Regions from separate parts of the Marinobacter sp. L-80 genome, predicted to be linked through region 2. Evidence: predicted binding sites of a transcription regulator. Region 2 holds the regulator's gene; each other region holds the start of a gene.
What was found. Region 2 encodes FliA, which starts transcription of late flagellar genes. Its sites were predicted from a motif close to CTAAAGTTTNNNNNNNNNNNGCCGNTAA; they were not measured.
Positions count from the first base shown of each region.

Region 1 (9,980 bases), on a different contig from region 2:
AGGCCACGCCACTCTGGTGGGTGCTCTGGATGTACATGTCATAGGCAGCGGTGCGCATGGCAACCCGCAGGATCTCCTGAAGATCCTTTGGCAGCTCTTCCCAGGTCTTCTTGTTGATCAGGAACTGAACTTCCGCGCCCGGCTCCTGCCAGCCCGAATAGTAGTACTTGGCGATCTGGTGGAAACCCATCTGGAAATCCAGGGCAGGACCGACCCATTCAACGGCATCCACGGTGCCACGCTCGAGTGCGGTGTACAGCTCACCCGGCGGCAGGTTGGTCACGGCAACACCCAATTCCGACATAACCTCGCCAGCGAACCCCGGGGTGCGCATCTTCAGGCCCTGAAGATCCTCAAGTGAATTGATCTCCTCGCGGAACCAGCCACCCATCTGGTTACCGGTATTACCACCCGGGAAGGACAGCATGCCATAGGGTTCATACACCTTCTGCATCAGCTCCATGCCCTCACCGTGGTAGAACCAGGCGTACATCTCGGGCGCGATCAGCCCGAACGGAATGGTGGTGAAGTACATAGCGTTCGGGATTGAGCCCTTGTAGTAATAGGACGCGGTATGGCCCATGTCGTACTGGCCGTTGCGAACGAGATCGAAGATTCCGAAGGGGGCCTTGTGCTTGTTGGATGGATCTATGCGAATCAGCAGACGGCCATCCGACATGGTCTCTGCCATGTCCGCCATATGCTGAACAGTCTCCCCCAGTACCGGAGAGTTTGGCCCCCAGGTTTGCGCAAGGCGCAGAGTATAGTTTTCCTCGGCGAGGCCGATGCTGCTTGCGAGAAGCAGCGCCGACGCTACCGTTGCTTTCAGCAGGTGGGTCATTGTCGTTGAACCTCTATTTCATTGTTATGTTGTGATTTTTGATGCCTCGGAGATAGTAACCTGAGAGTTTAAAAAAGGCCAAAATCTGTTCATCCGGGCGTTTATTGGCTATGTTGAATACCACTGATTGCAGTAATTCCAGGGATCCGGGATACAGTCCATGCCAGACAACGAGCTTTCCAGACATCGGGCACAGTTAGAGGCCCTCCGGGCCGCCTACGTGGAAAAGTTGCCCGAGACGTTTGAACGTCTCGAAGCGCTCATCGACGCGATACCGACCGACCCGAGTGATGCATTCGGGCTCGACAACCTGAACGCCTCACTCGGACTGCTATACCAGGAGGCCCACAAGCTCGCTGGCACTTCCGGTTCTCTCGGTCTTGAGTATGTTTCTACAGCAGCAAGGCAGTTGCTGTCTCTTGCCGAGAACTGGCACACGCATCCTCTCGACGCTCTTTCGAAAAGAGAAACGATGGATACGCTGGTCGAGACCATGCGAAATTGCGACCTGAAGCCGGTTGAGGAAAGCCCTGGACCCAGTAAACGCGGCTCTCGGAAAATCCACATTGTGGACGATGACGAGTTGGTGGCTCAGGAAATGCTTACCTGGCTTATTGAGGCCGGATTTGATGCGGAAGTTTTCCTGTCTTCGTCGGTTTATCTGGATATATTTGAAACGCTTGCCCGGCCAGACATGATTATTATGGACGTCGCCTTTGGCGAGGACATGAGCGCGGGGCCGGACATCATTCGACAGCTTCGCAACCGGCTGGGGAGAATGCCGGCGGTTATCTTTCTTTCCATCCATGACGAAATGCCCGCCAGGCTTGCAGCGCTCCGGGCGGGTGCCTCGCGCTATCTGGTCAAACCGGTCACCAAAGACCGCCTTATGGACCTCGCCCATGAATTCGCCGAGCGCAAGCACACGACAACCTACCGCGTTCTGCTGGTAGATGACGATCAAACCGCCCTGCAGGCCGCAAAAATACAGCTGGAATATGTTGGGCTTGAGGTACATGCCTGCGAGGAACCTCTGCAGGCATTGACAGTTGCGCGGGCGATCAGGCCAGATGTCATCATTCTGGATATTGTGATGCCCAACGTCTCCGGGACGGAACTCGCTGCCATCCTCAGGGAGGACCGTGAATTCGATGCCACTCCCATCGTCTTCCTGACGTCACAGTCTCATCAGGATGAGAAAACCTTGAGTGTTGCCCTCGGAGGCGACGACTACGTCCTGAAGCCGTTCGACACCGACTACCTGACCGCCACGGTCCGCGCCCGTGCCAAACGCTCCCGAAGGTTGCGCGAGCTCATCAATGCGACCGACAGCCGCTGATCAGACCTTGAACTGACCAACTAGCTCCCGAAGGCTCTCCCCCAGGCGCGCCAGTTCGTGGCTGGCTTCGTTGGTCTGGTTTACGCCGGTATCACTGCGTTGGGCAGCATCGACAATACGGACCACGTTCTGGTTAATCTCTTCGGCGACCTGGCTCTGCTGCTCTGAGGCTGTGGCGATCTGAGTCACCTGATCATGAATCTTGCCGACCGATGTCTCGATGGTTCGCAACGCGCTGGTTGCATGATTGATTCTTTCGACGGTTTCCGTCGAGCGGTTGCGTGATTTGTTCATCCGCTCAACCGATGCCTTGGATTCGGTAACAAAGCCGTCAATCATGGTGCGAATCTGATCAGCAGACTCGGCGCTGCGTTTCGCCAGCTGGCGAACCTCATCCGCAACCACTGAGAAACCACGCCCATGCTCACCAGCCCGTGCAGCCTCGATGGCGGCATTAAGGGCCAGCAGATTGGTCTGCTCAGTCACAGCATGAATGACATCCAGCACCTGCTGGATCTCATCGGACTTTTCCGCCAGGGCATTGATGCTTCGGGCGGTATCTTCAATCTCTTCGGACAGTTTGTTCACGGCGCCCTGAGCACTGCTGATGGTTTCGCCACCTTCCCGGGCCATGCGATCGGCGTCTGAGGCCGAACTTTCAACTTCATTGGCATTACCGGAAATCTGCTGGATGGTGGCGGCCATTTCGTTGATGGCTGAGGCAATCTGATCCGTCTCGGACCCCTGCTCCTGAACCGAAGCCCGGGTCTCGTTTGCAACCCGGCTCAGTTCTTCCGCTGCAGAAGCCACCTGGTCTGTTGTCGCGCCCACCTCACGCATGGTGTCCTGGATCTTGACCACGAAGGCGTTAAAACGCCGGCCCAGCTCGGCCAGTTCGTCATTGCCTTCGTCTGGCAGGCGCTGGCGCAGGTCACCCTCACCGTCGGCGATTTCCTGCATCATGTTGCTGACGCTCTTCAGTGGCCGGGTCACACTACGACCCACGAAGATGCCGATTACCAGGGCAATCACGACCACCAGCACTGTCACCAGCAGGATAAAGCCCAGGGTTTCGGCCATACCGGCTTCAATTTTTTCGCGAGCTGCTGCTACCTGGCGATCAATGTCGGTAATGTAGACGCCAGCACCGATCATCCAGTCCCAGTCCGGGATGATCGTGGAGTAGGACATCTTGGGTTCTTCATTGCCAGAGGCCGGGTTCATCCAGTCATAGCCATAGAAGCCCTCACCGCGGGCCGCGTCGAAAAGATTGCCAACCAGTTTCCTGACAACCGGGTTTGACGTGGGGCCTTCTTTCGAAGGATCTGGAGCATACGCCAGGTTGAAAACATCCCGGGTGTAGGCGAATACATAATTGGTTTCGTCAAAACGGATAGAACGCAGACGCGCGGCAGCCGCCTCCTTCGCCTCCGCTTCTGTCATTGAAGGGTCGTTCTTGGCCTCCAACACCACTGCCTCAGCAGCATCAATCAGGTTCTGCAGCCCGGTCTTACGTGCATCGAGAAGACTGGTCTCCAGGCGTTTGAGTTCGGCTTCGCCATTTGCCTGAATCTGATTGGCGGTGATCCAAGCGAGGGTTGCCGCCGTTATAAGTACAGGCACAAGTACAGCGATAAGTAAGCGGCTTCGGATTTTTAACCGACTCAGAACATTCATGCTTTCAAACTCCCGGGAACTTGCTATTGATGCGGATTATCCACAGACCAACTCAGACGATCTGTTCCAGTTTGTTAAAAGAGATTTCACTGACTCTCTCTGCGCGTGTTCAGCGCTACGGATAAACGGACCTTCCGCCAATGTTTTCAGACAAGTAGAGTAACGGCAGTAACGTAAATGTCTTGAGCAAGCGTCAGACTAAAGGACCACTACGAAGGTAGACCAATGAAGCACCTGTTTCTGGTACGCCATGCCAAATCCAGCTGGGCCGATGAAACGCTCTGTGACCGGGAGCGGCCACTGAACGCCCGGGGCGAGAGTCAACTGGTACCTCTGGGCAGGGCTCTGGAAGCATCGGGCGCGCTCCAGGGCGAGATCTTCAGCAGTGATGCCACCCGCGCCATCGCCACACTTGAGGGGGCAGCGCCTGAGATGGCTGCTCGCGAGCGCTGCCAGCATCTTGCCGAGCTGTACACCTTTGACTACCGGCGTCTGCTCGCCTGGCTAGAACATCGCGACGCTGATTCCGGAATCACGCTTGTAGGTCACAATCCTGCCTTGCTGGAACTGGCCCAGTGGCTGCTGAAACATCCTCCCGAACAGCTACCTACCGCCAGCTTCATTCACATCCGCCTCCCGATCAAACATTGGCACCAGCTAGACCGGGGCAAGGGCAAGCTGGTGGCTCTGATGACGCCACAGGATTACAGCTATGCCCACTTCGAACGGAAACTTAAAAAGAAAGCCAGAACCGAGGGAGACGACCCGGCAAGGGACATCCCCAAGGCCCTTCACCACCAACATGATCGGCTAAGGCAACTGGAGCGTGGTGTTATCCTGGGCCTGGACGACGAATTCCTGCACCAATACCGGATTGCGATTCGGCGCAGCCGGGCCATTGCCGAATCGGTGCAGGAAGTGACCGGTGACAAGACGCTGGCAAAAGCGGTTAAAACCCTGAAACGTCATGCCCGTGCGACGGGACCGTTACGCGATCTGCATGTTTTTCTCCAGGACTTGCCTGAATTGTGTGGCGACAATTCGGAAATCCGGGCAGCCCTGCAGATCTGGTTCGAACAGGAAACCGCCAACCGCCACAAAAAACTGGTCAAGCGCCTGCAGAGCAAGCGCTATCACGACAGCATGGAGCACTGGCTGAACCTCATTGAGTCCCGAAAGTTCCAGAAGTTGGCGGAGACGCTGAGGGCAAAAGACATCCGAAAGGCGGTGGAGAGCCGTATAAAAGGGTTCAACAGATTGACCGCTGAGCTGATGCATACCTCCCCGGATGAGGATATTCATCGGCTTCGCAAGCAACTCAAGCGAATCCGTTACCTGATGGAGCTGGACTCGAAAATCTGGAAGCCCGAGCTGAAAACGATGAAAGCACGCCAAAAGCTGTACGGCCGCTTCCAGGATCTCCATGTTCAGATCGAGCTGCTTGACCAGTTCCGCAAGGCGGCCCCGGAGGTCTTACCCGCTGCCCTCGACGGGATCCTGGAAACCCTGGAAGAGTGTAAAGCGGACGCCCGGAAACAGATTCTGACCCTTGGAGGACTTGATGGAGCCCCGTTATGACACCCTGTTTTACGACGGACAATGCCCACTGTGTGCCAAGGAGATTCGCACTTTGCGCAAACTCCAACGGGGCAACCTGATTTTTGCAGACATTCACGAACAGCGTGATGGCAGCGGCAATTTGCCGAGCCATGAAACCCTGCTGCGACGCCTGCACCTGATGACCTGGACCGGGGAATGGGTCATCGGCTTGCCTGCAAACGTTCGGGCCTGGTCCCACACGCCCTATGGCTTTCTGTTCAAGCCCCTGCTGTGGCCCGGCATTTTCCAGATTGCCTCGCGTATCTACGGGAGATGGGCAGATAAGCGCTTTGAACGTAAGTACGCCTGCGCCTTCGGTAACAACGAGGCGGCTTAATCGTACATATGCGGAGTGACGCTCGGCGGTCGAACCCTTATCCTGAGGCATAACCTTATTCCATCAGTTTGAGGAGCTCAGCCATGAAAACTGCCCATGACCTTGTAGAAGCCGCCAGGAAAGAAATCCAGGAAGTGCCCCTGGATCAGGCGGACGATGCCATCAGGAATGCCGATCTTCTGCTGGATGTGCGGGATGCGGATGAATACCGGGCTGGCCATATACCGGGCGCGGTGAACATTTCCCGCGGCTTGCTGGAGTTCAAGTTTACCAACGATCCGGCGTTTGAGAGCCGCGACATGAACATTGTCTGCTACTGCAAAACATCCGGGCGAGCCGCCCTGAGCGCCAAGGCCCTGAAGGAAATGGGCTACATGCATGTGCAGTCCATCGCCGGTGGATTCGATGCCTGGCAGGAAGCAGGCAAACCGGTCGCCAAGCCGGAACTGCCCTCGTTCGAGTAATGGATACCTACAGGCAGCAGGTCTTGTACTTCCGGCCACTGCCACAGGGGCAGGCGTCGTTCCGACCGGGCTTCAACTGGCCCTCGCTGGTGTCTCCCCGAAGGTAATACCAGCGGCCCTGCTCCTGAACGAAATCGGATTTTTCTTCGAGAAAGCCCCAGCCCTTGCCCAGGCGGTAGAGCGCTCGGAAATGAACCCTGCCGCGATTGCCCGACTCACTGGTGTCCAGGATCTGCAAACCGGTCCATTCCGGCGAGTCTGCCAGAGTGAGCGTCTGTGGTCGTGTGCTCTGGTGCCAGGTGGCTCGCAGGTAATCCGGAAGATCGAGAACGAACGCTGCGTAACGGGACCGCATCAATGCCTCCGGCGACGGAGCCGGTTTATCCTGATGGAACGGCTGGCAGCATTCGGGGTAGGATTTGCCGCTGCCACAGGGGCAACTTTGGTGTTCAGGCTGCTGGGTCATCGGGGATCATTCTTTTCGACTTTGCTCCTGGCCCCGCAGTGTATCAATATCTGACCGGTACTGCTCCGGCCTTTTCCAACGACTTCCTGGTGATTTCCTTTGACGGATGTATCGCTGTTACAGATTCTTCTGGCCAACCTTGCCATTCTCGCCGGGGCCTGCCTGCAGGGCGTGGCCGGCTATGGCATTGGTACACTGGCTGCGCCATTGCTTTTTCTTATCAGCCCGGTGTTGGTCCCCGGCCCCCTGATACTGAATGCCACTCTGCTTACTGTCTTCATGCTGATACGCAATCGAGGCGCATTGCAGGTCCGGGAAGTGCGCTTTGCCATTGTGGGCGGAGTTGTCGGCGCAATTCTGGCGGCTCTGACATTGCTGGTGATCTCGACGGCGGGCTTCGAGCTGATTTTTGGTGTGCTGATTCTCGCCGGGGTAGCGCTCAGCATTGGTGGGCTCAAGCCAGCGCTGAATGCCCGAAACAGTGTGATGGCCGGAGCCGCCTCGACCTATATGGGCACGATTACCGCAGTGGGTGGGCCACCGATCGCCTTGATCTACCAGAATGAAAAGGGGCCTCTGGTCAGGGCCAATATGTCCGCGTTCTTTCTGGCGGCCAGCGTCCTGAGCCTGTCAGGCCTGCTCGCTTCCGGCTACCTGGGAACGCGGGAGCTGTTCCTGTTCGCAGTGACCTTCCCGGGCGTATTCCTGGGCTTCTGGCTTTCCGGCAAACTCGTCAACCGCATGCCCTTTGAAGGCCTTCGCCCGGTCATTCTCGGCATCGCGGCCATCGCCGGAACCGCAGCCCTCATTCGCGGCCTGCTCCCGCTCTAGGAATCGGCCCAGAGCCGGACACGGAACCGATTCTTGCGCCAGAGCAGCGCCAGCCAGATGGCATTGGCGTTGATCAGGAAAGCCAGGATCCACTCGAAAGCATCGTCCTTGCGGCTATAGAACTCCGGGGCCACGCCATTCAGGATCACTGAAAGAATCCCCACAGCGAGGGTCAGTTGGCAGAGATTCAACAGCCTCATGCCCGTGTGTTTCCAAAGTGGATGGCTGCGCAAGCCGGCGCTAACCAGCAACTCACAGATGAAGGTGAGCGAAAAATACAGAACCACACCAACACGGCGGACCAGATTGAAGCCGTCGCCGGCATGGCCCAGCGCCAGGGTATAGGCGGCAAGCGACACACTGGCCACCATACCCAGCCACGGGATCCAGGCAACCCCGGACGAATGTACGCCGAGCTGGCGCAACCACCGGCCGTTGAGCCACCAGAACAGAATCCCGAGCAAGGCCGCCGGCAGCATGGTACCTTTGAAAATGAAGTAAGATGTTCCGTGACGGCCGGTACGACTGATGCTGGTACAGCTATCCCAGTAGGGGTTGCACAGCTCCACATACCCTTCCAGCACCGATACGGTAAACGTGGTGTGTATGGTCAACAGCGGAATAAGAGCCGCTGCCAGAGCCAGCCACCACAGATGAAAGGAACGATGGTCATTCATTGGAAAAATCCCTCTGACCGACTCCTTGCCCGGCAACGCAACACCGGCGAACTTGTTCGCCAATGCATTGAATGAACATTATTTGACCAGATTTTGCAATCCGGTCCATCCTGTTAGAGCGATTTTGCCTCAAAATAGTGCTCCAGGGATTCAGGATTAGAGTATGAGTGCACCCCATCAGGAAATTGTTGAAAGCCAGATCGACGTGTCAGAACTCGCCATCGGCATGCACGTCACACGCCTGGACCGCCCCTGGGAAGATACGGACTTCCTGATTCAGGGGTTTGTTATTCGTGACCAGACGGAGATTGATGCGCTGCGGGCACAGTGCAACTTTGTCTTCATTGAAGGACGTATCGATGGGGCACCGCTGCCACAACACGGCAACGGCAACGGGCGACAGCCTTCAGGCCTGATGGGACTCTTCCGCAGGAAACAGACGTCCGAACCGGTGCAAAATCACCCTAAATCTGTACCACCCCGAAAGCGTGTCAGATACATCAACAAGATCGACCCTGGCCGGGAGATGGAAACGGCGATCATACGCTTCGAGGAGGCTCAGAAGACGGCCAAGTCGATCATGTCGGGCCTGAGGGTGGGCCGCACACTCGACCTTAACAATGCCCGGACAGTGGTAAACCACTGCGTGGAAAGCGTCCTCCGCAATGAAAACGCGCTGTTGTTACTCACAAAAATCAAGCACCAGGATGAATACACCGCCGAGCATTGCATCAACGTGTCCATTCTGGCGGCGGCCTTTGGCAAGCATCTGGGATTGCTTGAAGGAGAAATCCGCAATCTGGCCCTGTGTGGCCTGCTCCATGATGTCGGTAAGACCCGGATTCCCGATGAGATCCTGAACAAGCCGGGAGCACTGACGCCGAAAGAGTTCGACGTGATGCGTCACCACACCACCCACGGCCGCACTATCCTGATGGGTACCAGCAACTCCCTGAATACCGCCGTGGATGTGGCATTCAGCCACCATGAGCGGATGGATGGTTCTGGCTACCCTCGCGGACTTCATGCCCAGCAGATCCCCTACTTTGCCAAGATCATCGGGTTGGTGGACACCTACGATGCCATTACCAGCAACCGGGTCTACGACAAGGGTCGAGCCTCCATGCAGGCACTAGAAATCATCCACAAGCACCGCGGCACACAGTTCGATGAAGAACTGGCAGATGCCTTTATCCAGATGATTGGTGTGTATCCGCCGGGCTCCATCGTGGAAATGGTGAACGGCGAGGTTGGCATCGTTGTGGAGAGCAGGCCAGAGCACAAGCTGAAGCCCTGCGTTCTTCTGGTCAGAGAGGCCGATAAAAGCCTGATGACCCCCTACCGGACAGTCGACCTGAAAGTCAGTCCTGAAGACGCCGCGGGTGAAACCTATCGCATCGCCCGGGAAGTCCCTGACGGCACCTACGACATCGTGCTACAGGAGTTTGTTGACCAGGGTCTGATTGTAACCAAGCCAAATCCGGGCACTGACGCCACATAAAAGGGACAGCCTGTTACTTTCTAACCCGAAATGCCCTGCTATACTGCGTTGCAAATAAATTCCGGCACAACAAGACATGAAATCCGGCATCCCCTCCCTCAATCTTCCTGCCGCACCAGAAGCTGGTGGCATTTCGGAGGTTACTCCCGCCGAGGGCCTCAGGGCCGTGCTCGACAACCTGGACGCCCTGGTTTACGTATCAGACCTTGAAACCCATGATCTTCTGTACATGAATGCTTATGGCCGGA
Region 1 is NZ_JBSXOI010000067.1:194,117-204,096, reverse strand. Features, by position in the region: gene AC13E3_RS11845 (TRAP transporter substrate-binding protein) at 1-841, opposite strand, end outside; gene AC13E3_RS11840 (response regulator) at 1,002-2,180, shown strand; gene AC13E3_RS11835 (methyl-accepting chemotaxis protein) at 2,181-3,857, opposite strand; gene AC13E3_RS11830 (CHAD domain-containing protein) at 4,083-5,435, shown strand; gene AC13E3_RS11825 (thiol-disulfide oxidoreductase DCC family protein) at 5,419-5,793, shown strand; gene AC13E3_RS11820 (rhodanese-like domain-containing protein) at 5,877-6,257, shown strand; gene AC13E3_RS11815 (YchJ family protein) at 6,265-6,723, opposite strand; gene AC13E3_RS11810 (sulfite exporter TauE/SafE family protein) at 6,823-7,554, shown strand; gene AC13E3_RS11805 (hypothetical protein) at 7,551-8,231, opposite strand; gene AC13E3_RS11800 (cyclic di-GMP phosphodiesterase) at 8,395-9,732, shown strand; gene AC13E3_RS11795 (GGDEF domain-containing protein) at 9,809-9,980, shown strand, end outside.
Region 1: a site for FliA is predicted at 4,017-4,044, ahead of AC13E3_RS11835 (methyl-accepting chemotaxis protein). Genes of this name have one in related genera too.

Region 2 (9,980 bases):
GTCCACTGTCGATATTGTCGGTCTGGAAGTGGGTTACCGGTTGATCCCGCTGGTGGACAAGTCACAGGGTGGCCAGTTGCTCAGTCGTATCAAGGGCGTTCGTAAAAAGCTGTCCCAGGATCTCGGCTTCCTGATGCCCTCGGTCCACATTCGAGACAACCTCGATCTTATGCCCAACGTCTACCGCATCACCCTGATGGGCGTGACGATTGCCGAAGCGGAAATCCATCCGGACCGCGAACTGGCCATCGACCCCGGTCAGGTATTCGGAAAGATAGAAGGCATTGAAGGCAAGGATCCGGCGTTCGGTCTGGACGCCAGCTGGATTGAGCCAGACAAGAAAGAGCAGGCCCAGACGCTCGGCTATACCGTGGTCGATGCCAGTACGGTGGTCGCGACCCACCTTAACCAGGTACTGCAGAAACACGCCCACGAGCTGCTGGGCCATGAGGAAGTCCAGAAATGGCTGGATCAGCTTGAAAAGATTTCTCCGAAGCTGGCCGAGGAACTGGTACCCACCACCGTATCCATCAGTCTGCTGCTGAAAGTGCTGCAGAACCTCCTGAAGGAAGAAGTGCCGATCCGAGACATGCGGTCCATTGCCGAGGCCATCGTGAACGTGCATCCGAAGAGTCAGGATCCGAAGCTGTTGACCACCGTTGCGCGGCAGTCCCTGCGCCGGATGATTGTCCAGAGTATCTGCGGCAACGAATCAGAGATACCGGTGATCACCCTGGATCCGGATCTGGAACAGTTATTGCTAAAGTCTGTTCAGCAGAGTCAACAATCCGGCGGACAGGAAGATATTGGCCTGGTTCTGGAGCCGAATATGGTTGAAAAACTCCAGCGCTCGCTTCAGGAGAGCGTCCAGCGTCAGGAGATGCTCGGCAAGCCAGCCATTCTGCTGGTGTCCGGGCCCCTGAGGCCGGTGCTGGCGAAGTTCGCCAGCTACGGGGTAGAGCGGCTCCATGTGCTCTCGTACCAGGAAATTCCGGATAACAAACAGATTACGATCGTGGCGTCCGTTGGCCAGTAACGGCGCGGATGACAGAGCGGACAGCGCCGGCACGGCGTTGCCGGTGGAGGAAGAGGCATCATGAAAGTAAAACGGTTTTTTGCTCAGACCATGGCCGAGGCGCTCAAGCAGGTCAGTGAACAGATGGGGCCGGACGCCGTGATCCTTTCCAATCGTCGGGTCGACGGCGGTGTCGAAATTGTGACGGCGCTGGATTATGACGAGAATATGGCGCGCCAGCGACTGGGCAACCAGGCAGAAGAAGCCACCAACGGGTCCCGCTTGGCCGAGATGCAGGCCGACCAGCACAGGCGTCTTGAGGACGAGCTGAGCCGGTCCCGGGACCGCATCCGTGAAGTACGGGAAAAGCGGGCATCGCAGGGCGCGAGCTACGCCGGTTCGTTCGCTGCCATTCAGGAAGAGGTGAGCGGTGGTTTTGGTGATATTGAACTTCTGCCACAGGCGCCGAGGGAAGCCTATTCTGATGAGCTGGCGCAGATGCGGGCCGAGATCAGCTCGCTCAAAGACATGATGCAGGGCCATCGGCCGCAACAGGAGCCGGAGGTTTCTGCGACCACCGCCGTGCAGCAGAGGCTTGCCGAGCGCTTGCAGGAGTTCGGCCTCGGCAGTGATCTGGCGGGGTCAATTTCCCGTCGTCACAAGGCGGGGCGCCTGGAAGACGGTTGGAAGCAGTCCCTGAAAATGCTGTGTACCGGGGTTCGGACCTCCCGCATGGAGTGGCTGGATGAGGGCGGCGCCTACGCGTTGGTGGGTCCGACAGGGTCCGGGAAAACCACCACCATTGGCAAGCTGGCCGCGCGCTACGTGCTCAAACACGGTTCCGACTCGGTGGCACTGGTGACCACGGATCGCTATCGGGTGGCGGCGCACGAGCAGTTATTCGTGTTCGGTCGGATCCTGAATGTGCCGGTTCGGGTCGTGGATGAGAGCCACAGTCTGGACGATATTCTGGACGAGCTGTCAGACCGTCATCTGGTGCTGATTGATACCGCCGGACTGACCAGTGCGGACAAAGGCTATCAGGAACAGCTGGCCGAACTGGCTCGCAGCCATCACAATATCAAAACCCATCTGGTGGTCTCGGCAACCAGTCAGCCTCGCATCATGAAATCCGTGTGGCATTGCTATAAGATGGCAAATCTTGCGGGCTGTGTGATGACCAAAATCGACGAGGCCCTGACGCTGGGCGAGTCTCTCGGGTTTGTGATGGAAACCGGTCTGCCGGTAGCCTATTACACAGACGGCCAGAAGATTCCTGAAGACCTGCACCACGCAGAAGCCGTTCCGCTGGTGCGGTTGGCCGTGGATCGGCTGAAAACACTCCAGCAACAGCAAGCGGTCGCAGAGGGCCTGAAAGAGCACGCCTGAGACCGGACAGATTGACAACAGGCGTCGGAGACAAAGCCGGCGAAACGTGGCGAGAGACCAAAAACAGTATGAGCAGAGCACATCCGGTACAGGTGATTGCAGTTTCCGGCGGAAAGGGTGGTGTCGGCAAGAGTAACGTGTCGGTGAACCTCGGAATTGCCCTGGCGCAGAAAGGCCTGAGAGTGGTGCTGCTCGACGCCGATCTGGGGCTGGCCAATATCGACGTCTTGCTGGGCATCACTGCCAATCGCAACCTCCAGGATGTTCTGGCCGGCGATTGTGATCTGAAGGACGTTCTGGTGAATGGACCCGGTGGCATCAAGATTGTCCCCGCCTCTTCCGGTACCCAACGAATGACCCAGCTCAGCCCCATGGAACATGCCGGGCTGATTAATGCGTTCAGCGAACTGGGTGATCAGATCGATGTCCTGATCGTTGATACCGCCGCCGGGATTTCCGAGTCAGTGGTCAGTTTTCTGAGAGCGTCTCAGGAGCTGCTGCTGGTTGTCTGCGACGAGCCGACCTCGATCACCGATGCCTATGCCCTGATCAAGCTGATGAACCGTGATTATGGAACCAACCGCTTCCGTATTCTTGCCAATCAGGTTCGGAATGAGCAGGAAGGCCGGCATCTGTTTGAAAAACTGACCCGGGTCACCGAGCGCTTCCTCGATGTGGCACTACAATACGTAGGAATAGTTCCCTACGATGAGGCCGTGAAGAAAGCGGTTCAGCGGCAGCGTGCGGTGCTGGACGCCTATCCCAGGGCGAAAGCTTCACTGGCCATCAAGGCGCTGGCGGACAAGGTAGATAGCTGGCCGTTGCCGTCCTCGCCCCGTGGGCATCTGGAATTTTTTGTGGAGCGGCTCGTCGAAGTCTGAATCGGATCCAGTCAAACAAAAAACCGGATACATGACATTGGCGAAAAACCTCGGAATCTATAACCAGTCAAGTGCGCAGAAGCCGGCTCAGCTCATTGAGCAGCACGCGCCGCTGGTCAAGAAAATTGCCCTTCACCTGATGGCTCGCCTGCCGGCGTCCGTCCAGCTTGAAGACCTGATGCAGGCCGGCATGATCGGTCTGCTCGAGGCCGCCCAGCGTTACAGTTCTACCAAAGGTGCTACCTTCGAGACTTACGCCGGTATCCGTATTCGCGGCGCCATGGTGGACGAAATCCGCAAGGGTGACTGGGTCCCCCGTTCCGTGCATCGCAACGCCCGTCGCATTTCCCAGGCCATCAAGGCCGTTGAAGATAGACTTGGCCGCGAAGCCCACGACCAGGAAGTGGCCGAAGAGCTGGGTATGGGGCTGCCCGAATACCACTCCTACCTTTCCGGTTCCAACAGCGGTCGACTTTTTAGCCTCGACGAGCTCAATGAATCCGGAGAGCTGCCGATAGAACAGACAGAGACGCAGGATAATCCCCTTGAGGGGTTGTCCTCCGATGCCTTCCGGCGGAGCCTCGCTGAGGCGATTGAAGACCTGCCGGAGCGGGAAAAGCTGGTGTTGAGCCTTTACTACCAGGAAGAACTGAACCTCAAGGAGATTGGCGCGGTGCTCGGCGTCAGTGAGAGCAGGGTAAGCCAGATTCACAGCCAGGCAGCCCTGCGCCTTCGGGGACGGCTCTCGGATTGGCGTCAGGAATCGGACAACTGACCGCGTTCAGTCTGTGTCGCCAACGAGGTAGTCTGTAGTTTTTGGTAACCGATGCTTTACAACCGAAGCAAAGGTCCGACAATAAGCGGTTAAAACAGCGGCCTGCTAGACTTTGAACGCAAAGGTCAAACGAATTCCGGGTGTTACTAACTGGAGGTCCCATTGGACAAAAACATGAAAATCCTCATTGTGGACGACTTCTCCACAATGCGACGGATCATCAAGAACCTGCTGCGTGATCTTGGCTTCACCAACACCGATGAAGCTGACGACGGCAACACGGCACTGCCAATGCTCAAAAGCGGCAAATACGATTTTCTGGTGACCGACTGGAACATGCCTGGCATGTCAGGCTTCGACCTGCTCAAGGCCGTTCGGGCGGACGAGAATCTGAAAACCCTGCCGGTATTGATGGTAACTGCTGAGGCCAAGCGCGACCAGATCGTTGCCGCTGCCCAGGCAGGCGTAAACGGGTATGTGGTCAAGCCGTTCACCGCTGCCGTGCTCAAGGAAAAGATTGAGAAAATCTTTGAAAGAATCCAGTAACCAGAGGTCGGATGGCTCTCATGAGCGATAGCAAAAAGAACCATCGGGGCCTTGAACCGGAGGTGACGGAAAAGCTCCAGCGGCAGGCAGCGGAACTGGCCGAGAGTGTTGATGCGGGTGATTATGCCAAAGCCATGACCCTGATCAATGAACTCAGCGAAGTCAGGGATCAGGGTCTGTACCGTGAGGTAGGGCGGCTGACGCGGAGCCTGCACGAAGCAATCCGGAACTTCCAGATTGATCCCCGTAACGCCGAGCAACAGGAAGCACTGTCAAAGATGACAGATGCCTCTGATCGTCTCGAATACGTTGTGCAGATGACCGGTGAAGCAGCCAACCGGACCATGGACCTGGTTGAGGAAACCATGCCGGTGGCCAATGCCCTCAGAGACGAGGCCGCCGCGTTGCGTGATGAGTGGCAGCGCCTGCGTCGCCGGGAAATGCAGCCGGCTGAGTTTCGCGAGCTGTACGGCCGGATTGATCGCTTTTTTGTCAGCATGGCAACCGATGCCGACACCATGTACAGCAACCTGTCGGAAATCCTGCTGGCTCAGGATTATCAGGATCTGACAGGTCAGGTCATCCAGAAGGTCACCGCCCTTGTGAAAGAGGTTGAGGAGCAGATGCTCAGCCTGGTGGTGATGGCCAGTCATGTGGACCAGCTCACGGGCACGGTGCACCAGATTGAAGAAAAAGAAGAGTCTGCAGAGAAGGGCGTCGGGCCCCAGATCAAGGCCGATGAGCGTGAAGATGTAGTTTCGGGGCAGGACGACGTAGACGACCTGTTGTCCAGTCTCGGTTTCTGAATAATGAGGGTAACGCATGGCGTTTGATGCTGATGAAGAGATTTTGCAGGACTTCCTCGTAGAAGCCGGCGAGATCCTCGAAAAGCTGTCAGAGCAGTTGGTAGATCTTGAGCGACATCCTGACGACAGTGATCTGCTCAACGCCATCTTCCGTGGTTTCCATACCGTGAAAGGCGGAGCCGGCTTCCTTCAGCTTGAAGCGCTGGTGAACTGCTGCCATTCCGCGGAAAACGTTTTCGACATCTTGCGTAATCACAAGCGCAAGGTGGATTCCGAACTGATGGACGTGGTTCTAGAAGCACTCGACTACGTCAATGCCATGTTTGAGCAGGTCCGCAATCATGAGGAGCTGACACCGGCTCCGGACGAACTTATTGCCCGTCTGGATGCCCTGGCCCAGCCTGAAGGCGAGGGGGCACCGGCCGCTGCCGCTCAACCTGAGCAGGAAGAGAGCGAACCGGCAGAAGACGGTGGCGACATCACCGACGACGAGTTCGAACAGCTTCTGGACGCACTGCAGGACGAGAAATCAGCGGAGGTTTCCTCGGCTTCGAGCGCCGGATCGGCCGGCGGTGACCAGGAAAGTTCTGGAGACGACGAAATAACCGACGACGAATTCGAAGCGCTACTGGACCAACTGCACGGAAAAGGTCAGTTTGCCGGTGCGCCAGCTGGCGAGGAAGAGGCTTCTGGTAAAGAAGAAAAGCCGGCTGCCAAGGCCGGATCTGCTGGCGGCGACGACCTGATCACCGACGACGAATTCGAGAAACTGCTGGACGATCTTCACGGCAAGGGCGGAAGCCCGACCGCGGGCGGAGAGCCTTCAGCCTCGAAAGAGCCTGCAGCTCCAAAACAGCCCTCAGCGCCGAAACAGCCTGCATCTTCAAAAGAGCCGGCTTCACCGAAAGCAAACACGTCAAAGCCCGAAAAATCGAAGCCGGCCGAGAAGCCGGAGGCCAAAGGCGCTGCCGCACCGGCGATGCCTGCTCGCGAGAATGCCCCGGCCGCGGAAACGACGGTTCGTGTCGACACCAAGCGGCTCGATGACATCATGAATATGGTGGGTGAGCTGGTGCTGGTGCGTAACCGCTTGCAGCGTCTGGGTGCTGAAAGTGAAGACGAACACATGCACAAGGCGGTATCCAACCTGGATGTGGTTACGACTGATCTCCAGTCCGCCGTCATGCAGACCCGCATGCAGCCGATCAAAAAGGTGTTCGGCAGGTTCCCCCGCGTTGTGCGCGATCTCGCCAGAAACCTCAAGAAAGAGGTGAACCTGGTGATGCATGGCGAGGAAACCGATCTGGACAAGAACCTGGTTGAAGCGCTGTCTGATCCGCTGGTTCACCTGGTGCGGAATTCGGTGGACCACGGGATCGAGGCTCCGGAAGTCCGCGAGAAGGCCGGGAAGCCACGCCAGGGCACGGTTACCCTCTCTGCCGAGCAGGAGGGAGACCATATTCTGCTGTTTATCGAGGATGACGGCGCGGGCATGGATCCGGAAGTCCTGCGCCGCAAAGCAGTCGAAAAGGGTATCTACGACCAGGACGCCGCGGACCGGCTGACCAATTCGGAGTGTTACAACCTTATTTTTGCCGCCGGATTCTCCACCAAGGAGCAGATTTCGGATGTGTCCGGACGTGGCGTCGGCATGGATGTGGTGAAAACCAAGATTGGCCAGCTCAATGGCCAGTTGAGCATCGAATCCGAGCTGGGCAAGGGCTCTCGCATTGTCATCAAGGTTCCGCTGACGCTCGCCATCATGCCCACCCTGATGATCATGCTGGGCGATCAATCCTTTGCGTTGCCGCTGGTCAACGTGGTCGAGATTTTCCATCTGGACCTGACCAAGACCAACATCGTCGATGGGCGCGAGTGCATTGTGGTTCGGGATAAAGTCTTCCCGCTATTCCATATCAAGCGCTGGCTGGTTCGTGGCGGTGCTGGCCAGGAGGTGCCCGATAACGCCCATGTTGTCATTGTGGCCATGGGTACCAAGCAGGTCGGGTTCGTGGTCGACCAGCTGGTTGGTCAGGAAGAAGTGGTTATCAAGCCCCTTGGGCGAGCGCTCCAGGGTACGCCAGGCATGGCCGGTGCCACTATTACCGGCGATGGCCGGATTGCACTCATTATTGATGTGCCAAGCCTGTTGCAACATTACGGTTGAGCCGGGCCTTCCGGCGCTTTTTGCCAGAGAAGGCCGAAGAACGATGGATTGGGTAGGAGAAGTGGATGACAGTTTCTGTCCTGGTCGTTGACGATTCAGGGTTTTTTCGCAAGCGGCTGACGGAAATCCTGACCAGCTCCGGCCAGATCAAAGTGGTAGGTGCTGCGACCAATGGTCGGGAAGGCGTTGAGCTGGCCGAGAAACTGCGTCCCGACGTGATTACCATGGATTATGAGATGCCCGTGATGGATGGCATCTCTGCCGTGCGCGAAATCATGCGCAAACATCCGATACCGGTGCTCATGTTCTCATCGCTCACCTATGAGGGCGCCCGGGTCACACTGGATGCGCTCGAGGCCGGCGCCGTTGATTTTCTGCCCAAGAATTTCGAAGAAATTGCCCGGGACAACAGTCAGCTTCAGAAAATCTTGATTGAGCGGATTCTGGATGTAGCCCGCAGTCGTCCCGGCAACCGTTCTCCTGCGCCTTCCCGCGCGGAACCTTCAGCTCCGGCCTCCCGGGCGCCGGAGCCTGCAGGGCGCCCGCGTCCGGAACCAGCACCGCGTCAGCGTCCTGACACCCGGGCTCCGGCAGCGTCGGCAGGTTCTCCGGGCGAAACCGAGGCCCCCAGGCGCCATGGCCGCCGTGGGCCGGCCAAGCATTACGCCGTTGTTGGCATTGGTACTTCAACCGGCGGCCCGGTTGCCCTGCAGCGGGTACTGACGGTGTTGCCCGCGACCTTCCCGGCACCGATTGTTCTGGTGCAGCATATGCCGGCGAGTTTTACGCCTGCCTTCGCCGAACGCCTTAACAAGCTCTGCCGGATTGAAGTCCGGCAGGCTGAGGATGGTGATGTGTTGCGGCCCGGCCTGGCTTTGCTGGCGCCCGGCGGCAAACAGATGATGGTCGAGAATCGGGGCGGACAGCCCAGGATCCGTATTCTGCCCGGAGACGAGCGGCTCAATTACAAACCCTGCGTGGACGTTACCTTCGGTTCTCTTGCCCGCAGCTTTCCGGGCAAGACGCTGGGCGTCATTCTTACCGGGATGGGCTCGGACGGCAAAGAAGGCTGTCGGATGATGAAGCAGAGCGGTTCCGATATATGGTCCCAGGATGAAAAATCGTCTGTGATCTACGGCATGCCGATGGCCGTCGCCAAGGCAGGGCTGACGGATGATGTATTGTCCCTGGACGAGATCGGGCCACGCCTCGCGGAAGGTGTGTGCTGATGGATATCCTGAGCCTGCTCGGGGTCATACTGGCCTTTGCCGCAATTCTTGGCGGTAACCTGCTGGAAGGCGGAGCGGTTGGCTCACTGTTTAATGGGCCGGCGGCCATCATCGTCATCGGTGGCACTCTGGCCGCGACTATCCTGCAGACCTCGTGGCCCATGCTGAAGCGGGCTTTCACTCAGGTGCGCTGGGTCTTTTTCCCGCCGTTTATCAACCTTGAAGACGGTATCGGAAAAGTCATTGACTGGAGTGTAAAAGCTCGCAAGCAGGGCTTGCTAGGCCTTGAAGGGCTTGCCGAGCGCGAGCCGGAGCCCTTTGCCCGCAAGGGGTTGCAGTTGCTGGTCGACGGTGCCGAAACCGAGACCATCAGGGGCATCATGGAAGTTGATCTGGAATCCCGTGAGCAGAGGGATCTGGAGTCGGCCAAGGTGTTCGAGGCCATGGGTGGTTACTCGCCAACCATCGGCATTATCGGGGCTGTCATGGGCCTGATCCAGGTGATGACCAACCTTGAGGATCCCCAATCCCTGGGTAGCGGGATCGCAACCGCCTTTGTAGCCACCATCTACGGTGTGGCGCTGGCCAACCTCCTGTTCTTCCCGGTCGCTAACAAGATGCGCGGTATCGTGCGGGAGCGCACCCGCTATGAGGACATGATGATCGATGGCCTGATTGCCATCGCCGAGGGTGAAAACCCGAAATCCATCGAATTGCGGCTGCGGGGCTTCCTGCAGTAAGCATGCGCAGGCCAACTTATGCGGCGCCGTAGGCAACCCCAGGATGATCTGCACAACAAGGAGCGGTGGCTGATTTCCTACGCGGATTTCATCACCCTGCTGTTCGCCTTTTTCGTCGTGATGTACTCGGTATCGTCCGTTAACGAAGGCAAATACAAAGTCCTTTCTGAAACCCTGACCGGCGTGTTCAATGCACCCCAGCGCTCCTTCCAGCCAATCGAGATTGGCGACCAGCCCCAGAGATCGCTGAATGCGCCTGCCGAGAACGTAATCCCGCCGGCGGTGACCGAAGCGCCCCGAAATCCGGAGATGGACGCGCAGGCGCGGACCGAAGCGCTGCGAGCCATGGCTGACCAGCTTTCCATGGAGTTTGATGAGCTGATCAACCAGGGCGTGGTGTCGCTTGAGACCAGCGACCAGTGGCTGGAGCTG
Region 2 is NZ_JBSXOI010000077.1:330,319-340,298, reverse strand. Features, by position in the region: gene flhA (flagellar biosynthesis protein FlhA) at 1-1,036, shown strand, start outside; gene flhF (flagellar biosynthesis GTPase FlhF) at 1,097-2,404, shown strand; gene AC13E3_RS21105 (MinD/ParA family protein) at 2,473-3,285, shown strand; gene AC13E3_RS21100 (RNA polymerase sigma factor FliA) at 3,317-4,060, shown strand; gene cheY (chemotaxis response regulator CheY) at 4,223-4,606, shown strand; gene AC13E3_RS21090 (protein phosphatase CheZ) at 4,627-5,412, shown strand; gene AC13E3_RS21085 (chemotaxis protein CheA) at 5,429-7,579, shown strand; gene AC13E3_RS21080 (protein-glutamate methylesterase/protein-glutamine glutaminase) at 7,645-8,808, shown strand; gene AC13E3_RS21075 (flagellar motor protein) at 8,808-9,548, shown strand; gene motD (flagellar motor protein MotD) at 9,567-9,980, shown strand, end outside.

Region 3 (9,980 bases), on a different contig from region 2:
CCGAGCAGTGTCGACCACTGCTGAAAGGACGTCATACCATTGAGCTGCGCAAGGACCCGGAAATCAAGAAGACAACCGGCCGGGCAAACGGCGGCCGGTCGGGTTCGCCGGTCTCAGAACAGATTACCGACAAGGCCGGCTGGGAGGCGCTTCGAGCCTGCCGCAAGGAGCTGGCTGACAAACAGGGCGTGCCGCCCTACGTCATTTTCCATGACACTACCCTGTTTGGAATGCTGGAACGCAAACCGCGCACCCTGGATGAGCTGGCGGAAGTCAGCGGCGTGGGCGCCGCCAAGCTAGAGAAATACGGCGAGATTTTCCTGCAAACCATCGCTGGCCTCGAACAGGCCTGAATTGTTCAGGCCTCTGCTTTAAACCCTTTCTTCCGGACGCGGTAATGGGCGATGGAGGTCGCTACATGGTTGCCCTCTTCGTCCACCAGTTTTCCTTCCAGGGAGAATTTCGCCCGCCCGGTCTCGTCAGCGTCAGCAAGAATGGCTGCCACGGTTTCGGGATCCAGGGTGAATTCTACAGTGACATCGCTGTTGGCTGGCTGGAGAAACTGCAACGTCATTTCCTTGAGAATCGGCGTGTACGAAGGCCCCAGATCAAATAGGGTCAGCACGCCACCGGGAATTTCGGCTACCAGAAAGTACGCGCCCGCATAAAGGCTGCCGAAGTGGTTTTTGTTGCCTTTCAAGCGGATTTTCGCTCTTACATATCCTGGCCTGACCTCCTCAACGCTGAAGTTGTTCCGTGGTGCAAAAGGAATCGACAGTCCGATGATCTTGTTCACCGCTGCATACCCGCCCGTTTTCTTCAGCCAGGCCAGAGGGCTAGCCAGTGTAGCCTTGGGGTCGGTACTTGCCACCCATTGACCGGTCGCTCCGATGAGATTATCGATAATTGCCATTGCCAAGCTCCGAAATTGATTGGGAACTGATGATTACAACGGACTTCAGTGCTCGCAAGAAGGTTTTACAATTTTTTTGGATGTTGTCCGATTTATTTTTGAGTTTCTGTTCTAAAGTGAGGATGCGTGCCTGAATCATGACCGCTTGTTAGCCGGTTTTTCCAGTAGTAAGAAAGGATCTCTGATTTGGAATATTCTCTGCCCGCTTCCCTGGTCTTCCACCGGTTCCGAAAACTGGTTCTTTGCCTGATGCCATTGGCTTTCTGCCTTGCGGCAGGACCACTCTCAGCCACAACGTCATCGACCACTGCGTCGCAGGCAGCCGTGCGCGGTTACGTACTCTGGTACCGGAATTACGACAGCCCTGCCATCCGGGCCCTGGTGGAGCTTGCTCTGAAGAAGACGCCAGAGTACGGGGAATTTCAGATCATCAGAAGTGAAGAGCTGAGCCAGGGCCGCGTACTGAGGGAACTGACAGACGGCCAATCACGATTAGTTGACATCGCCAATGTCGCTACCTCCGCAGAACGGGAGAAGTCCCTGACCGCCATACCGTTTCCGGTCGATGGCGGGTTGCTCGGTTTTCGGGTTTGCGTGGTCATGCCGGAATCCTTGCCCCGGTTTGCGGGAATCAAGACTCTGGATGACTTGAGAGACAGTCAGATTCGGATTGGCCAGGGCGCCCACTGGCCAGACACACCGGTGCTTGAAGCCAACGGTATTCCGGTGGTCACTCACTCCCGATACGAAATACTGTTCGGAATGTTGCGTAATGAACGCTTCGAGTGTTTTGCCAGGGGCGTAAGCGAAGTGCTTTACGACCTGGAATTGGAGCAGGATCCTAATCTCCTAATTGAGCCTGATCTGTTGATCGCCTACCCGATGCCGTCCTATCTCTTTGTCGGTCCCGAAGACCAGGAAACCGCCCATCGCCTTCAGCTGGGAATTGAGCGCGCCATCCACGATGGCAGCTTCAATGATTTCCTCAGGCACTACTACGCCCGCGCTGTGAAAGAGCTTGATCTCGACGAGCGTAAGGTCATTACTCTCGAAAACCCGTACCTGAGCGAAGAATCCCGTTACGTTGGGCGCAAAACCTTCGAGAACCTGCGCCGTCGGCTGGAAGTCCTAAGCCGCTAACAGTCGCTCTTCGCTTACACCCGGAACCTCGACACGTTCTGGCTCAGTGCGGTGCCGATGCGCTCAATTTGCCCGCTGTAAACATCGTTTTCGGAGGCCGCGGCGGCCGCTTCCTGGCCCTGATCTGCAATCCGGGTAATCGACGAATTCAACTCCTCGGTAACCGACGTCTGTTCCTCGGATGCTGTGGCAATCTGCGACGTCATCTGGCTGATGGACGTGATTGCCTCGGCAATCCGGTTGAGGGCATCCATAGCGTCCTGCGCTTTTTCCATGCTGACATTGGATACTGCAGTTGAGGCATTCATGACATCGACCGCATCATTGGCGCCTTTCTGCAGACGCTCAATCATGTCGTTGATTTCCTCGGTGCTGGACTGGGTGCGCTGGGCAAGGTTACGTACCTCGTCTGCCACAACTGCGAAGCCCCGCCCTGCTTCACCGGCCCGAGCGGCTTCAATCGCGGCATTCAATGCCAGCAGGTTGGTTTGCTCTGCAATACCCTGAATCACTTCAAGCACTGTTGTGATTGATGTAACGTCCTTGCCAAGGGTGTGGATGACCTCTGCGGCCGCATTAATCTCCTTCGAGAGCTTCTGTACGGCGTCCCGGGAGGCAGCGACGGTCTCCAGCGAAGCCCGGCTGTCCGCATCCGCGGTGTTGGCGGCGTCTGCGGTTTGCTGTGCGTTCTGGGCAATCTCGCCGGCAGCGGCCGACATCTCGTTGATCGCGGTCGCCACCATGTCGATTTCGGCCTGCTGGCTCTCCACGCTCGAACGACTGGTACTGGCGGTATCTCTCAGCGAGCTGACATTTTCCCCGAGTTCGGCGCTACCCTTCTGGACATCCCGAACAACCGTCTGGATATTCTCGACAAACTGGTTAAAGCTCCGGGCCAACTCACCGAATTCATCTTTTGCACTGTCGTCCAGACGCTGGGTCAGGTCAGCATCACCACTGCCAATGTCCGCCATGGCCTTGTTCAAGCGGCGAACCGGCGCCATCAGAACCTTGATGCCCAGATGCAGGATCACCAGAGAAACGATCAGGCCGATCACGGCCATGATCAATCCAGTCATTCTGGCGCTCTGGACCGGTGCGTTGATCTTGTCCGCGTTTACAAAGGTCCCCAGATACCATTGCACGCCGCGCGCTTCACTGATCGGATGGAAGCTGGCCTCCCAGTTGCCGTCATCATTACTGTATTCGTGAGCGTCCCCGCCAAGATCCGGCTTGCCGCCAATGAGCTCACTGATGTTCTTGCCGACAAGGCTTTGCCGTGGGTGGAACAGTATGGTGCCACGCTCATTGATCAAAGCAGCGTAACCGGTGTCCGCGAGTGTGACTGTGCTCAGGGTTTTTGCTATCGCGCCCAGGCCGATATCAGCACCGGCCACGCCCTCGTATTCACCGCGCTTCACGGGCGCAAGTGTGGAGATGATCATGTCGTTGGTGCTGGCATCCTGATACGGCTCGGTGAACGAGGCGCTTCCGAGGCTCATGGCCTTCTTGTACCAGGGGCGCTGGCGGGGATCGTAATCCGCTGGCAGCGTGGCATTCGCCTCCGGCGATTTCATCAGCATGTAGCCGTCGGTACGCCCGACATAGACATCCCGGAAGCCGCCGCCGGTGGTAATGGCCTGAAGAATGACCCGCGCCTCTTCGTCGTTCTCGGCATTCTCCAGGGCTTTGGCGGTGGCTTCAGTCATCACCAGCCGGGCATTGAGCCACTCTGCGATGCTCGACGTGCTCTGCTGTACGGTGTCGTCGATCAGCGCGTTCACATAGGTTTCGGTGGTGCTTTGTAATCGTAAATCGCCAGAGAGCGTAAAAGCCCCCATAACCAACAGCAACAGAATACCGAAAGCAGTCAGGAGCTTTTGCCCGAATGTCAGCTGCACGGTCGAATCCTCAGCAATAAAATTGATATTCGTTAATGTGTGTTTCGGCCCATGGTGCGAAGTCTTTAGCGGCTTCTGTTAAACTTTCCAATTATTGACGCAGACGCTGAGATTGTCCTCATTCCATAACGAACGGGAGCCGAACTGAATGGCCCATGAAGAACTGCACCTCAACCTCCGGAACCTGAGGCTTGATGACTACGATCAGCTTCAGAAGCTTATGGATCGGGTATACGACGACATCGGAGGCTCCTGGCCGAAGGACACCATCAAGGCATTGGTGGAGCAGTTCCCCGACGGCCAGATCTGCATTGAGGAAAGCGGCCAGCTTATTGCGGTTGCGCTGACGGTCTGCGTTAAGTACGAGCGTTTCAGCAACCCGCACACCTACGACGATCTGATCCTCCGTAACGAGAAGATCTGGCACAACGCCAATGGTGACTCCCTCTATGGGCTGGATGTCTTTATCCACCCCGACTATCGGGGCTACCGCCTGGGTCGTCGACTCTACGAAGCGCGAAAAGAACTCTGCCGCTCCATGAACCTGCGTGCCATCCTGGCGGGCGGGCGCATACCGAGCTACTTCAAATACGCCGAACAGTATTCACCCGAAGAGTACATTCAACGGGTCGATCGCAAGGAAATCTACGATCCGATTCTGAGCTTCCAGCTCTCGAACGATTTCCAGGTTACGCGGTTGATGCACAAATACCTTCCCGAGGATGAGAAATCCCAGGGCTACGCGACGTTGCTGGAATGGCGGAACATTCTCTACACCCCACCTTCCCCGGTTCTGAGCGTCAAGAAAACTCAGATAAGGCTGGGCGCCGTGCAGTGGCAGATGCGTGAATTTACCTCGGTTGAAGAGGTGCTCGAGCAGGTTGAGTATTTTGTGGACGCCTTGTCTGATTACAAAAGTGACTTCGCCATCTTCCCCGAGTTTTTCAACGCGCCGCTGATGGGACTGACCGATCAGATGGACCAGACCCGGGCCATCCGTTTCCTCGCCGGATTTACCCAGCAGTTCCGGGAAGAGATGTCTGAAATGGCGGTGAGCTACAACATCAACATTATCACCGGTTCCATGCCGCTGATCGAAAACGATCGGGTGTATAACGTGTCCTATCTCTGCCACCGGGACGGTCGTGTTGATGAGCAACGCAAGATTCACATCACGCCCCACGAACGCCGCGACTGGGTGATCGAGGGCGGCAACCAGTTTGAGGTCTTCGAGACCGATGCCGGCCGGGTCGCCATCATGATCTGCTATGACATCGAATTCCCTGAACTGGGCCGTATTGCTGCCAGCCAGGAGGTTGATATCATCATGGTGCCGTTCTGGACCGACACCAAAAACGGCTACCTCAGGGTTCGCCAGTGCGCCCAGGCCCGCGCAATCGAAAACGAATGCTATGTGGTCGTCACTGGTAGCGTTGGCAACCTGCCGAAAGTCGAGAACCTGGACGTCCAGTACGCTCAGTCTGCCGTATTCTCACCTTCGGATTTTGCCTTCCCGCACGATGCAGTTATGGCGGAAACCACGCCGAATACGGAGATGATCATGTTCTCCGATATGGACTTGGAAAAGCTGAAACTGGTGCGTAACGAGGGGTCTGTCACTAACCTGAAAGATCGTCGCGTTGATATGTATGAATTGAAGACCAAGTAAACTGGCCTGATCAGCCAGGTCAATTTGTTAAATAACTGCGTTAGCGGTCGATCGTATGGCACTGATGGCGTTGCAAAACTAGAATTCAGTGTCTATTGTTTAACCAATATCCAGCCTGTCTCCCAATGAGACAGGTTGCTGTGGATACGGAAATCACCAGAGAACCCGATTCATGAACGAAGCATTGCCGGACCTTGTCGCACGATTCCGAGTCAGACAGGGCCTTTTTCGGAAGGAACTTGTCGAAGCCGCCCTTTATGAGCTGGACGGCTACGGATGTGTTATGAAAACCGACAAAGTGTTCAACCCCGGTGATACCGTGGTGCTCGATCTCGTGATGGACATGCCGTTCGACAAGATCCGCGCAGAAGGACTCGCCGGGCTGGTGACCGAACGCAGAAAACACTGCAGTAACTTCTTCTATTCAATCGATTTTGTAGAGCTCGACTCCAACGGCAGCTCGTCGCTGGCGGAAAAGCTCCGCAGAATCCGGGAAGTGCTATCCAAAAAACAGTCGCTCAAATCACGTCGTTCCCCAGGCTCCATGTCCGGTTTCCGGCAGATGGCCTGACATTGATTTTCGTTGAAACCTGCCCGTAAGGAGACATTCCATGGCGAAGAAAACCAAACAGAACGTTGATAAAATCGTGAAAAAGGTCAACAAGGAGTTCGAAAAGACTTCTTCCCAGATCGAAGGCCTGGTGAACGATGCGCTGAAGCAGTTCGACAGCCTGCAGAACCAGGTTCAGGAGCCTGTTCGCAAGCTGCTGAAGGAAATCGACGAGCTTCGCGACCGCGAGATGAAGCGTTTCCACGAAGAGTTTGAGCGCCGCCTGGAAGAGTTCCATGAACTGCAGAGCAGCATTCTCGAGCGTCTTGGCGTGGCTTCCAAGGAAGCGGGTGAAGAGGTCAAGAAGCTCACAGATGAAGTGAGTAAAGAGGCCAGCACGGCAGCCAAGAAATCAGCGCCGAAGAAAACCGCCAAAACAGCTTCCAAAGCCAAAGGCGCGACCAGCAAGCCTGCGGCGAAGAAGCCTTCAGCCAAGAAAGCACCAACTGCCAAGGCTGCAAAGCCGGTCGACAAGAGTGACCTGACACTGGTTAAAGGTATCGGCCCGGCCACCGCCAAGAAGATGAAGGACGCTGGCATTACCTCCATCGACCAGATCGCCAATCCGTCTGCCGAAGACCAGGAAAAGCTGAAGGCCTTCTCAAACGTCAAGGGATACAGCCAATTCAGCGCTGAAGCCAAGAAAATCGGCTGATGCGAACGCCTGACCAGCCTGTTTTACGGGACATTGTCCTGATTGGCGGCGGGCATAGCCACGTCGGGGTACTCAAGCGGTTCGCGATGAACCCTGTTCCCGGCGTGCGCCTGACCCTGATCTGCCGCGACACCCACACCCCCTATTCCGGCATGCTGCCGGGCTACGTGGCCGGCCACTATAGCTACGACGATGTCCACATCGATCTGAGCCGCCTGGCGGAGTACGCTGGTGCGCGCTTTTACCGGGCCGAAGCCATGGGCATCGACCGGGATCAGAAGCGGGTTATCTGCCGCGGTCGCCCGGATGTGCCCTACGACATACTGTCAATCAATATTGGCTCGTCTCCTAGGGTCAATGAAGTGGAAGGCGCTTCCGACCACGCGGTTCCGGTTAAGCCGATCACCGGCTTCAACAACCGCTGGCTTGCACTGCTCTCCCGTATCGAGAATTACGACGGGCCGCTGGCGGTTGCCGTGGTTGGCGCTGGTGCCGGTGGCGTTGAGCTGACCCTCGCCATGCAGTTTCGACTGAAGAATGAACTGAAACAGCGTGGTAAAGATCCCGGTCAGCTGCATTTCCACCTCTTCGACGCCGCCGACCAAATTCTACCGACCCACAACCCCAAGGTGCGTGAGGTTTTCCGAAAAACCTTGTCGAATCGTGGTGTGAAGGTCCATCTGGGATCGCCAGTCAGCAAGGTTCAGGAAGGGTTATTGATTACCGAATCCGGCGAAACCCTGCAAACGGACGAAGTGCTCTGGGTAACCCGGGCTGGTGGCCCGGAATGGCTCAAGGACACAGGCCTGGCGCTGGACGATGGGCTGTTCCTGAGAGTACGCGATACCCTGCAAGTGGAGAATGACGACAGCATTTTTGCTGCTGGCGATATTGCCAACGTCTTGAATCACCCCCGAGAAAAAGCGGGGGTATTTGCGGTAAGACAGGGCCCTCCCCTCGCCGACAACCTCAAGCGGCTTGCAACCGGCAAGGATCCGAAGGATTTTCATCCGCAGAAGAAGTGGTTAGCGCTAATCAGCACCGGGGACAAGTACGCTGTGGCCTCCCGGGGAGATTTGCAGTTCGACGGCGCCTGGGTCTGGCGCTGGAAAGACTGGATCGATCGCCGCTTTATGAAGAAGTTCAACGATCTGCCTCCAATGGAGGAAGAATCCAAACTGCCGGATACGGCTGCCGCACAGAATGCCGAGGAAGCCTCCCAGGCCATTTCGGCGGTTGCCATGCGTTGTGGTGGTTGTGGCGCCAAGGTGGGCAGCACCGTTCTTTCGCGTGCCCTGGGAGAGCTGAAACCCATCGAGCGGGACGATATCCTGATCGGCCTTCACGCCCCGGACGACGCCGCCGTTTTGACGGTGCCGCCCGGCAAAGCCGTGGTTCACACCGTGGATTTCTTCCGTGCGTTCATTGACGACCCCTACATCTTTGGCAAGGTGGCGGCCAATCATAGCCTCGGTGACGTCTTTGCCATGGGCGCCGAAGCCCAGAGTGCCACGGCCGTTGCCACGGTGCCTTACGGCATCGAGTCCAAGGTTGAGGATGTCGTCTATCAGATGATGTCTGGTGCTGTTGAAGTGCTGAACGAGGCAGGATGCGCGCTGGTTGGCGGGCACACCGGCGAGGGCAAGGAACTGGCCCTGGGCTTTGCAGTCAACGGCCTGATCGACCCGGAAGAAGTCATGAGCAAAGGTGGCCTGAAAGCGGGCGATGCCCTGATTCTCACCAAGCCCATCGGTACAGGCACCCTGTTTGCCGCTCACGCAAAGCTGGCGGCCAAAGGTCGGTGGATCGATTCCGCCCTCGCCTCCATGGTCCAGTCCAATAAGGCGGCAGCAGACTGCCTCAGGAAATTTGGATCAAAAGCCTGTACAGACGTTACCGGCTTCGGTCTCCTCGGGCATCTCGTTGAAATGACCAAGCCCTCGGGTGTGGATGCCGAACTGGACCTTTCTGCCATCCCGATCCTTCCGGGCGCGGAGGAAACAGCGGCAGCAGGGATCCTCAGTTCCCTGCAACCAGCAAACATCCGCTTGCGCCGGGGTATCCGGGATCAGGAAAAATGGGTAAATCATGCCCGATATCCCCTGATTTTTGACCCTCAAACGGCGGGTGGTCTGCTGGCAAGCGTTGCGGCGGACAAGGCAGAGGAGTGTGTACGGGAACTGAAAGCCCTGGGCTATCCGCACACAGCCATCATCGGCCGAATTACCGCCCAGGATGAATCGGGGCCCATCGAGCCTATTTCCCTGCGGGATTAACGTCCCTGTGAGCAGCGCTGCATTGCAAGGTGTAGCGCCTGCTCCAGGGATGCCTGTTCTTTTTCGGGCAGGAAACGCTCGGCCAGATTACCAACCTGGGCTTTGAGGCTTTCGAGAAACCCAGGTTCGGTCTCTGCGTGTTGCAGCAGACCGGCCAGCGCCTGTTCGTCGCCAACGGGAAAATATCCGGCATAGTCACGCCCCAGCAAACCAACATTGCCCGGAATGTCGGATGCCAACACCGGCAAGCCAGCCCGGCAGGCTTCGGAGACCACGTTTGCGCCACCCTCCATTACCGAGCTGATCACCATTAACTGGCTGTTCGCCATCAACTGCCGGGTGCGGGTTTTATCCAGCTCGCCGAGCCATTGGAAGCGTGGGTTTTCAGCCATTTCCCGCTCTGCTTTGTTGTGCCATGCGTCGTTGTGGGCCCTGCCGGCACAAAAAACCTGTACCTTCGAGTCCTTCGGAAGCAATCGTGCGGCATAAGCCGCCCTCAGAGAATCCTTTTCGTCCCGAAGATGACCAATCACACAAGCGCCAAAACTCTCTTTCGTGAGATCCGCTTGCCGCGCCGGAAAGGCCTCCGGCCCCTCAGCCGATTGGTATAGCGTGACCAATTTGCTGGCAAGGCCGGCGGGTATGTCGTGCGCTACCAAGTCGTGCAGACCAATAAGCGCATCGGCCGCGCCCATGGAATACCGGGTGTCTTCCGGGTATTCGTGCTGGTGGTAATAGATATCCGTGCCGGTGAGAGCCACGATGAGCGGCTTTTCAGGCCAGATTTCGCGGAAATGCCGTATGGCATCGACACTA
Region 3 is NZ_JBSXOI010000051.1:27,882-37,861, reverse strand. Features, by position in the region: gene recQ (DNA helicase RecQ) at 1-353, shown strand, start outside; gene AC13E3_RS06020 (YiiD C-terminal domain-containing protein) at 359-913, opposite strand; gene AC13E3_RS06015 (hypothetical protein) at 1,100-2,053, shown strand; gene AC13E3_RS06010 (methyl-accepting chemotaxis protein) at 2,068-3,954, opposite strand; gene AC13E3_RS06005 (carbon-nitrogen hydrolase family protein) at 4,103-5,623, shown strand; gene AC13E3_RS06000 (hypothetical protein) at 5,796-6,194, shown strand; gene AC13E3_RS05995 (helix-hairpin-helix domain-containing protein) at 6,235-6,888, shown strand; gene selD (selenide, water dikinase SelD) at 6,888-9,164, shown strand; gene senB (selenoneine biosynthesis selenosugar synthase SenB) at 9,161-9,980, opposite strand, start outside.
Region 3: a site for FliA is predicted at 3,996-4,023, ahead of AC13E3_RS06010 (methyl-accepting chemotaxis protein). Genes of this name have one in related genera too.